One region of the Algoriphagus sp. 4150 genome, then DNA from elsewhere that is predicted to be linked to it. Evidence: riboswitches for the same ligand, from Rfam matches in the RefSeq annotation. Region 1 holds a riboswitch; each other region holds the start of a gene.
The links. A riboswitch is a leader RNA that binds a small molecule or an ion and turns the genes downstream of it on or off. The one in region 1 is predicted to bind thiamine pyrophosphate.

Region 1 (3,282 bases):
TTTTGGCTATCTCGGGGATTGCATTTTCCACTTCATCGGTAATCAGATGATAGCCTGCGGGAAATGACGGTAAGCGAAGTTTATGTTGGAAAAATTGAGTCATCCACAAAAATACGCTTCCTTGATACATAGACAAAGCTCTCTTCCATTCATTATTGCTTGTCATGATACAGTCGCTGCCACAGTAAGGACGCCGGCAAATGACCAATGAGTTCTACTATTTAGGGCATGCTGAAAAACTCCGGTAATAGATCAAAAGCTATCATATTGAATGATTAACCCATTTTTCATACGAACGGTTTTTCAGCAAGCCCTATTTACTTCTTTTCGCCAATGGATTGTATTCCAGCGCCTTTTCCACCCAAAACTCCCAATCTTCCTCCAAATCAAACCCCTCAGGATCTACATAAACGAATCCCTTCAAGGGTTTGCCGGAGAATTCCATCGGTCGGCAGCCTGTTCGCTTCATACACAGATCTTCAGCAAATTCTCCGATACGCACCATCATTCGGTCTTTGGAAGTAAGCTTATTCCGATCCAGACCCATGCACATTTTTTCATCAACCATGAAAATCATTCCGCCCATCATGCTTTTGGTGCTGAAAGCAACTCCTCTACGCTGAAAACTTGACGCTAATCTCTCAATTAAATATTCATCATAGACCATGGTTCAATTGTCTTAGATCTTGGCAATGCTATTCTCCAGCACACCGATTTCATCAATTCCAATTCTCACCCGGTCTCCCACCTCCAGTGTAAAATCATCCGGAACAATTCCGGTTCCTGTCATCAGAAAACAACCAATTGGAAAAGTATTCGCACGGAAAAGCCAATCTGCCAATTCCTGAGGCTTACGCTTCAGCTGGGTCAGTGCAGTTTCGCCCGAAAATGCCAAAATATCATCTCTGAAAATCTCCAATCGGATAGTGGCAGTGTCTTCCAGAGCATTATCCGTAATATAAAGGCAAGGTCCGATCGCGGCACATCCTGCATAAACCTTCGCCTGAGGCAAATAGAGAGGGTTTTCTCCTTCAATGCTTCTGCTGCTCATATCATTGCCGCAGGTGTATCCCTGAATTTTTCCCGAGGGAGAAACCACCAAAGTCAATTCAGGTTCCGGCACGTCCCAAGTAGAATCCTTTCGGATATTTACGGAACTTCCCGGTGCGGAAACCCGACTTGCAGTTGCTTTGAAAAACAATTCAGGCCGGTCAGCATTGTAAACTTTATCATAGAAATCCGCTCCACCTGCATCTTGGGATTCTTCCATTCGGGCAGTCCGGCTACGAAAATAAGTCACTCCCGCGGCCCAAATTTCCTGATTTCCCATCGGTGTCAAAATTCCCTTCGCAATCAATTCATCTCCTTCTTCCGGAGAAATGGTCTTCCACGTTTTCGATTCTGTTTTCAGGTAATCTTTTAGATTTTCTTGGGCCAGCATGATATCCCAATTTATCTCAGGACCAAAAAAAGCTTGATTTTCATTCAGCAAAAGTGTGCCCGAAGGCAATTTGTAGATTTTCATAGGTTAATAGGGTTTGATTAGAAATTTAGGAAAAAGAATCGAGAGAAATATAAACACAGGAAAGACTTCTTACCAACAAATTGAAATTTGTCAAAACCACTTTTCTAATCGCCGGATTTGCGAAGCAACTTTTCCCCACTACCTTTGCTTGTAGATCATAGGGGGTGCCTTAACAAAACGGGCTGAGATCATACCCATACGACCTGATCCGGGTAATGCCGGCGAAGGGAAATGAACAAGCGTAGCAACAAACAAAATCAAATAATCGAAGCGCGACTCTTCCGGATTTTGAATTTTGTCAATGCGACAGGGTAAACAAAAACGGCAAGCTTCCCTAGAGCTTTCCCATGTTTCACTCAATCTCCCTCAAGGGAAAATTACAGATGAACAAAGTATTTCTTGGTCTGGCTTTATGCTTAGCCTCAATTTCAGCTTGGGCACAGCAAAGCCTCAGCGGTAAAGTGCTGGATGCATCATCCGGCGAAGTATTAGTGGGAGCCTCAGTATGGGCAGAAAATCAGGGAAAAGGTGGCGTCACTGACGAAAATGGTCTTTTCACCATAAATAAATTGCAGACAGGGAGGCTAGAGCTTCGAGTTTCTTATATAGGTTACAGTACCGTCAAGCAGACGTTGGAGGTGCCATTTTCCGGCGAACTTACCATACGATTGAATCCAACAGACCTGATGACGGAGGAGTTTATCGTATCCGCAACCCGGGCTTCACAGAGCACTCCCACCACTTTTCAGGAGATCAGTAAGGAATATTTGGCCAAGCGAAACTTGGGTCAGGACATGCCTCAACTCTTGAACTTCACACCATCGGTGGTGACTTTTTCCGATGCGGGGGCGGGAATCGGCTATACAGGAATGAGAATCAGGGGTTCAGATCAAAGCAGAATCAATGTGACTGTAAACGGTATTCCTATGAATGACGCCGAGTCCCATGGTGTATTCTGGGTGAATATGCCTGATTTTGCTTCCTCAGTGGATAATCTCCAAATTCAGCGCGGGGTGGGAACCTCCACAAATGGTGCGGCGACGTTTGGAGCCAGTCTTAATTTCCAGACCGATACCAGAAATGACGACGCTTATGCACAAGTGGATAATTCCGTCGGATCATTTAATTCATTCAAACATACAGTCAAAGTCGGATCGGGATTGCTGAACAACCGGTTTGCTGTAGATACAAGACTATCCAAAATCACCTCGGATGGCTATGTGGATCGGGCCAGCTCAGATTTGAGTTCGTATTTCGTCTCAGCAGGATACTTTGGAGAAAACCATGTGTTGAAACTGAATGTCTTTTCGGGTAAGGAGAAAACCTACCAAAGCTGGTATGGACTACCTGAGTCAAAACTCAAAGATGACAGAACCTTCAACTACTACACCTACGAAAACGAAACGGATAATTATCAGCAAGATCATTATCAATTGATTTATGCAGGTAAATTCGGCAGCAATTGGAAAGTAAACGGTGCACTACACTACACTTACGGACGTGGTTATTATGAGCAATACCGGGATGATGATGCTTTTGCCAACTACAACCTGCCCGATGTCATCATCGGAGATTCGACGATCAGCAGCACGGATATTATCCGTAGGCGATGGCTGGATAATGACTTCTATGGTGCCGTCGCGTCCATTAACTATATCTCCGACAATGGAAAATGGGATGTAGTTCTAGGTGGTGGAGCCAACCGCTACGATGGGGATCACTTTGGAGAAATAATATGGGCCAGAATCGCCGGAGAT
Region 2 (3,282 bases), on a different contig from region 1:
CTCCCGGAGTTCTTGTAGTTTTTCCTCTTGCTTTCTGAGGAGTTTTTTGAAATACCTAAGATGCTTTTTGTCGTATTTTCTGTACTCATGTCTTCTCCAAAACGACTGCTCTATCAATTCCTTTAAGTGAAGAGAAATACCCAGAATATTCGCTGCAAGCGTAGCTTCGGCAAACTGCAGGAAGGGATATTGGTAAACTGAGGCAGTCAATTGAGCTTTTTCCGGAAGAATTTCAAAGCAACGGTTTAGCGGGACTTCAAGGTCATCGCATCGAAAAGCATGGCTTCCCGTGGCTATCATGCCCATGTAATTCCAGCCGTCAAGAATAGCTACATCTTTTCTGTCGAGGACAAAAGCTTTGATCACCGGCTTTCCTTTTTCATCCAACAGTGCCTTCCCATCCTCCAGTATCTCGCAGTTGGCAGTGAGATGTGTTGCATGCAGGGCTCCGGAAGCGTAGGTCCAACTCCCGGAAATGAGGTATTTGTCACCCACCAAATTGGCTTTTCCTCCTACAAATCCACTTCCTGCCAGGCAGAGTTTTTCGTCTGGGAAAATCTCATTGCGAAGTGACTCTTCCATAAAACCGACAAACCAGGCAGCGCCTGCGCACAGTGTAACTGTCCATCCCAGACTCCCGTCCAGCTTGGCCAGTTTTTCTTCAATTTCCAAGGCTTCCGGCAAGGTACAGCCCAGTCCTCCCAAGTCTTTTGGCACAAAAAGCTTAAACCATTTTTTGGAATAAATCTCAGCCAGCCATTCCTCGGGAAGGTATCCAAGTTCTTCTGCTTTGGTAGCGAGTTCGTGGCTAAACAGTTTCGAATTCTCCATGGCTGTGGTCTAGTTCTTTTTTCCAATCGAAATAACCAAAAACGGCTACGACGAAAAGGAAAATGGTAAGAAATGAGATTAGAATCAGTTGCTTGTGAAAGAGCAAAGGAATGGCTACGATATTTGACACATTCAGCCAAATCCAGTTTTCCAACTTTCTTTTTGCCAAAAGCCACATCCCCGCCCAGGCGGTGGAGGATACAAAGGCATCTACTATAGGCACATCGGAGTCGGTAAAATTGGTAAGTATAAAATAGAGAAATGCCCAGCCGCCCAGAGCGATTGCCCAGGTGATTTTCTGCTCAGTACCTGTACTTCTTGAGATTTGTGATGCCCCGGAGGAAGATCTGTTTTTCCACATGACCCAGCCATAAATACTCATTACTAGGTAATAGGCATTGAGCAGGGTTTCGGCGTAGAGCTTGGCATCCACCAGCAAGAAGCCGGAACATAAGATCCCGATGATGCCGGCGGGATAGAGCAATACATTGTTTTTGCGGGCGAGCAGTACTGAGGTGACTCCAAAACCCACAGCGAACCATTCCAGTACACCCGTGGATTTGATCTGCTCAGCGAGCAGACTCATGTCAATATACAATAGCATTTGAATAACGTTTTAGAATTATTCAAAAAAGGGAGAACAGTAATCTAGTCCCTACGCCGGCATTACCCGGATCAGGTGCTCAGTGATCGCTCACCGATGGGTATGATCTCAGCCCGAAATATTAGGGCACCCCTTAATTGATGGTGCTAAGATAGGGATTAATACATGATTTCGCTCTTCGAGCTGGATCACTCTAAGCTCGCTGCGCATAAACCGGATTTTCCGAAACCTGAGGAATTGCGAAAAATAACCAAGCAGGGAGCTAAAACTGTAGCGAAGCACCGGGAAGCTTTCTTGATGGATTGGGTCAAAAGATGGGAGTGGCTGAAATAGAGTAACAAATCCTAAGACAGATACCTTTATATCAGCTTTGGATAAATTGGATTCTGACTTCATTCCAATTCAGGTATGCACTATTTTAAATAAAAAGACCTATTCCCATAGCCGGGAATAGGTCTCTATCATTTTATATGCGTTGCTTATTTACTGCCGCCATATTCTTGATTTTGTTCTATCAGCGTATTGTCCAACTCCAAAAGTGGAATAGGGAGAATCTCATGCTTTCCTGCCACAAAGCCTTTACTTGCAAGTACTTCGGAAGCTTTTCCATTTCTGATTAGATCGAACCATCTATGTCCTTCTCCTGCGAGCTCCAGACGTCTTTCTTCCAAAACTGAATTTATAGAAACAGGAACAGGTGCTAAGCCGACCCTTGCCCTAACTGCATCTAGCAGAGCCTGTGCTCGGCCGGTATTTCCACCTCCTCTTACCAATGCTTCAGCTTCCAAAAGATAGGAGTCTGCAAGCCGGATTTCATAGATATTCTGACGGAAGTTCAGCTCCATTACTCCACCTCCTGTTGATCTGTCTTTCTGCCGTCCTGCAAACTTCTCCAAGAAATAGCCGGTATTGTTGTAGCCTTTTTCATAAGTAACTGCTCCTGCTTTTTCCAAACTGTCCAAATCTGCAATCGTTGCTGATTTACGGGGATCGTTTTTCATCACTTGATATAAATCCGGAGTAACAGTCAAAAAGCTCCATCCTGAAACATAATCCGGTGCAGTATCTGCGATTGGATTGTAACCTCGGGGGCCTACCATGATGTTCAAAAGATTGCCTTCTGTACATCCTACACACCCCCAATCACCATTTGATGTATTCGTAAAGGATACTTCGAAAATTGACTCCGAGTTGAATTTATTGTCAACTTCAAATAGATCGGAGAACTTGTCCAATAATTTGTATCCATACTGGCTGGTTCCGCCCGGAGTACCGTTTACCATTTCAAATTGCTCTGCTGCCATTTCAAATTTTTCCTGCTGCAAATAGACCTTGCCCAAGACAGCACGGGCCATTCCTTCAGTAGCTCTTCCCGCTTCTGTTTCCAGATTGAGCTGGGTAGGAAGGTTGGGAAGTGCTTCCAAAATATCCGCTTCTATCTGAGCATATACCTCAGCAGGATCTGCCTGTACTACGTCGAACATTTCGGATGTGGAGACCGGCTCTGTGAAAAGCGGTATGTTTTTAAAAAAGCGTACCAGATCAAAATAGAAATAAGCGCGTAGGAAGATAGCTTCTGCACGATAGCGTGCCTTTACTGCTTCATCCATAGGTACTCCGGGAAGTTTTTGTATAAGTACATTTGCGCGAAAAACTCCTGAAAAACCCTTACTCCAAAGATCTCCCTGAGGGCCGTTGGCAGGATCCAGTGTATAATTGGACCACACCTGAATGGAAGTGACATCGTTTGGCCCACCACCACCGGCAAAGTGATCGTCAGATGCAGCGTTAAGAGCAGTCAGTTTGGTGACATATCCTCCGCCCTGCATTCCGACTACGTCATATAC
Region 3 (3,282 bases), on a different contig from region 1:
GCGCAAATGAAACAACTTCAATCCTGCGGCAAATAATTGGTTAATTGCCGCAGGTTCATTTTCTAGCATTTCAGCACTGGAGACTACTATCAGCATTAGGAATAAATTTCCCTTCCCTTTTCTTTAAATTCTTCTGACTTTTCAAACATTCCCGCTTCAGCGTCATTTCGAATTTCCTGACTGATTTTCATCGAGCAGAATTTCGGTCCGCACATCGAACAGAAGTGGGCGACTTTTGCGCCCTCAGCAGGAAGTGTTTCATCGTGAAATTCACGTGCTGTGTCCGGATCCAGCGATAAGTTGAACTGATCTTCCCATCTGAACTCGAAGCGGGCTTTACTCAACGCATTATCCCGGTATTGTGCTCCGGGATGCCCTTTTGCCAAATCCGCAGCGTGCGCAGCCAGCTTATAGGTGATCACTCCTGTTTTCACATCTTCTCTGTTTGGCAAGCCTAGATGTTCTTTTGGCGTGACGTAACATAGCATCGCAGTACCAAACCAACCAATCATCGCAGCACCGATTGCCGAAGTAATGTGATCGTAGCCCGGTGCAATATCCGTAGTCAAAGGCCCTAAGGTATAGAAAGGAGCCTCTTGACATTCTCTTAACTGCTTGTCCATGTTTTCCTTGATCATGTGCATAGGCACGTGTCCGGGACCTTCTATCATCACTTGCACGTCGTGTTTCCAAGCGATTTTTGTCAGTTCGCCCAATGTTTCCAGCTCGGCAAATTGTGCAGCATCGTTTGCATCGGCGATCGAGCCCGGACGGAGACCATCTCCAAGAGAGAAAGCCACATCGTATGCCTTCATGATTTCACAAATGTCCTCGAAATGCGTGTAAAGGAAATTCTCTTTGTGATGTGAAAGACACCATTTTGCCATAATAGAACCGCCACGGGAGACGATTCCCGTCATTCGCTTGGCTGTCAATGGAATGTATCTCAAAAGCACACCGGCATGGATGGTGAAATACGATACACCTTGCTCGGCTTGCTCGATCAACGTATCCCTGAAAATCTCCCATGTCAAATCTTCTGCTTTACCTTTTACTTTTTCGAGTGCCTGATAAATCGGAACAGTTCCTATCGGGACGGGTGAGTTGCGGATAATCCATTCTCTAGTCTCGTGAATATTATCCCCGGTAGACAAATCCATAATGGTATCTGCACCCCAACGGCAAGCCCACACTGCTTTCTCCACTTCTTCTTCAATGGATGAAGTCACGGCACTGTTACCGATATTTGCATTGATCTTCACCAAGAAATTACGTCCTATAATCATCGGCTCGCTTTCCGGGTGGTTGATGTTATTTGGGATAATGGCTCTTCCCGCTGCTATTTCATCGCGTACGAATTCAGGTGTGATGAGATTTTTAGGAGTATTCGCACCGAAACTTTCGCCTATATGCTGCGCACACATCGTATCGTATTCGCCGTTCCATTGCGCTTTCAAATCTTCTATCCGTTGATTTTCGCGAATGGCAATATATTCCATTTCAGGTGTGATAATTCCTTTTTTGGCATAGTGCAACTGTGACACATTTGCACCGTTTTTCGCCCGCAGAGGTTTTGCAATATGCTCAAAACGCAAATGATCCAACGAACTGTCGTTCAATCGTTCCTGTCCGTAATCTGAAGTTGAGGATTCCAGACGCTCCACATCCCCGCGGTCAAGAATCCACTGCTCTCGGATGCGCGGCAATCCTTTTTTGATATCTATTACAGCATTTTCATCCGTATAGGGTCCACTTGCGTCATATACAGTCACCGGCGGATTCTTCATTGTTCCTCCGCTGAACAACTTCGTAGGCGAGACCGCAATTTCACGCATCGCTACTTTGATATCGTGGATTTTTCCCGGTACATACACTTTTTTAGAGCCGCTTATAGGTCCTTTTGAAATACTGCCCTGCATGGGTGATTTGTCTTTTTTGCTCATAACTTACCCTCCTTGAGTTGCTTTGATGATCAATAAATTATCGTTTGCTTTTAAGTAGGTCTTTGCCCACTCTGTCTTGGGTACAATGGTTTCATTGATTGCCACAGCAATACCATTTTGTTTTTCGCCTATCTGACGAAAAACAAAGTCTGAAACCGATGTTTCTTCCTGTACCTCCTGAGTTTGATTGTTATATGTTATCTCCATCCTGTAAAAATTATATACTTCAGGGGAGACACAGCACGTGTATCACTTAGCTTTTTCCTTCGGCAGTACTAACTGCATCAGGTTCAAAGGGTATAATCTCAGTCCTTACTGTATTCAGTGAGGACACCCCTAAAGTTTTCCCAAGCTACAAATAAATTGTGAGAGTGGGAAGAAAGAAGGGATGTTTTGTAAATCCCCGTTCTGAATGCCCGCAATGATATCGTTATCTTTAATCCCCCGGTTTAGGGGCTTGACTGTAAGATTTTTTGAGTTGACTGTTTACCATTTTTCATCCTAACAGACTAAGGCATAGCAATCAAAATTCAAACGCTATGCAAAGACATACAAACTCCAAGATTTACGTACTCTGCCTCTGCCTGTTTTTTATGGTAGTCGAAGGTCAATCCCAAGTATTGAAGAAACTCAAAGACCAGGTGACAAACAAAGCCATTTCAGGTGACAATCAAAGTAACGAAGGGAATGGCTTAGGAGGGATTGACCTAGCAGGAATGATGGGACAAACCAAGGATTTTAAAGCTCCTTCTGAGTATAGCTTTGATTTCCAAGTGACCATGGAAATGAACATGGAAAAGGGCAAACCCATGACTCAGGTATGGAAGTACAATGTTCGGGACAGCTATTTCGGTATGGAGACAGCGGGCATGCTGATTATATACGATCTGGATAGTGATGTGATGGTGACTATTAATCCCAAAGACAAAACCTATTCGGCTATGTCCACCTCAATGATGGGGATGTTTGGTAGTGCCGCTGATGCACAGGAAGATGAAAGCATGCCGGAAATGATCAAGACTAACGAAACCAAAACTATTTTGGGTTACGCCGCAACGAAGTACATCATAGAAGATGAAAACCTGAAAGGTGAGTTTTGGATAGCTCCTGAAGTAAAGTTTGATCAGTCTGCCTTTGCCAAATCCCTAGGTTCTTATTCCAAAAATAAAGTCGCTATACCTGAGAAAATGCAGGGTTTTATGATGGAAATGACAGCTTTCGATAAGAAGGGTAAAATTTCTTCAAATATGAAAGTCATACAACTTGGCGAGATCGAGCAAGTGATTGACATGAGCCAATACAAAAATGGGATGGCCTTTTAAGTCGCTGAATCATGAAA

Region 2: it holds a riboswitch for thiamine pyrophosphate, as region 1 does, so the genes downstream of both, pnuC (nicotinamide riboside transporter PnuC) here and J2X69_RS04025 (TonB-dependent receptor) in region 1, are expected to answer to the same signal.
Region 3: it holds a riboswitch for thiamine pyrophosphate, as region 1 does, so the genes downstream of both, thiS (sulfur carrier protein ThiS) here and J2X69_RS04025 (TonB-dependent receptor) in region 1, are expected to answer to the same signal.

Annotation. Positions count from the first base shown of each region.
Region 1 covers NZ_JAVDWS010000002.1:158,382-161,663, reverse strand. The annotation lists gene J2X69_RS04040 (secondary thiamine-phosphate synthase enzyme YjbQ) at 1-103, opposite strand, end outside; gene J2X69_RS04035 (TfoX/Sxy family protein) at 314-667, opposite strand; gene J2X69_RS04030 (fumarylacetoacetate hydrolase family protein) at 680-1,525, opposite strand; TPP riboswitch at 1,676-1,772, shown strand; gene J2X69_RS04025 (TonB-dependent receptor) at 1,909-3,282, shown strand, end outside.
Region 2 covers NZ_JAVDWS010000037.1:10,906-14,187, reverse strand. The annotation lists gene J2X69_RS23780 (acyl-CoA dehydrogenase) at 1-831, opposite strand, end outside; gene pnuC (nicotinamide riboside transporter PnuC) at 809-1,435, opposite strand; TPP riboswitch at 1,466-1,579, opposite strand; gene J2X69_RS23770 (hypothetical protein) at 1,601-1,768, shown strand; gene J2X69_RS23765 (RagB/SusD family nutrient uptake outer membrane protein) at 1,915-3,282, opposite strand, start outside.
Region 3 covers NZ_JAVDWS010000003.1:20,811-24,092, reverse strand. The annotation lists gene J2X69_RS06225 (thiamine phosphate synthase) at 1-96, opposite strand, end outside; gene thiC (phosphomethylpyrimidine synthase ThiC) at 96-1,943, opposite strand; gene thiS (sulfur carrier protein ThiS) at 1,947-2,150, opposite strand; TPP riboswitch at 2,188-2,291, opposite strand; gene J2X69_RS06210 (DUF4412 domain-containing protein) at 2,483-3,265, shown strand; gene J2X69_RS06205 (hypothetical protein) at 3,277-3,282, shown strand, end outside.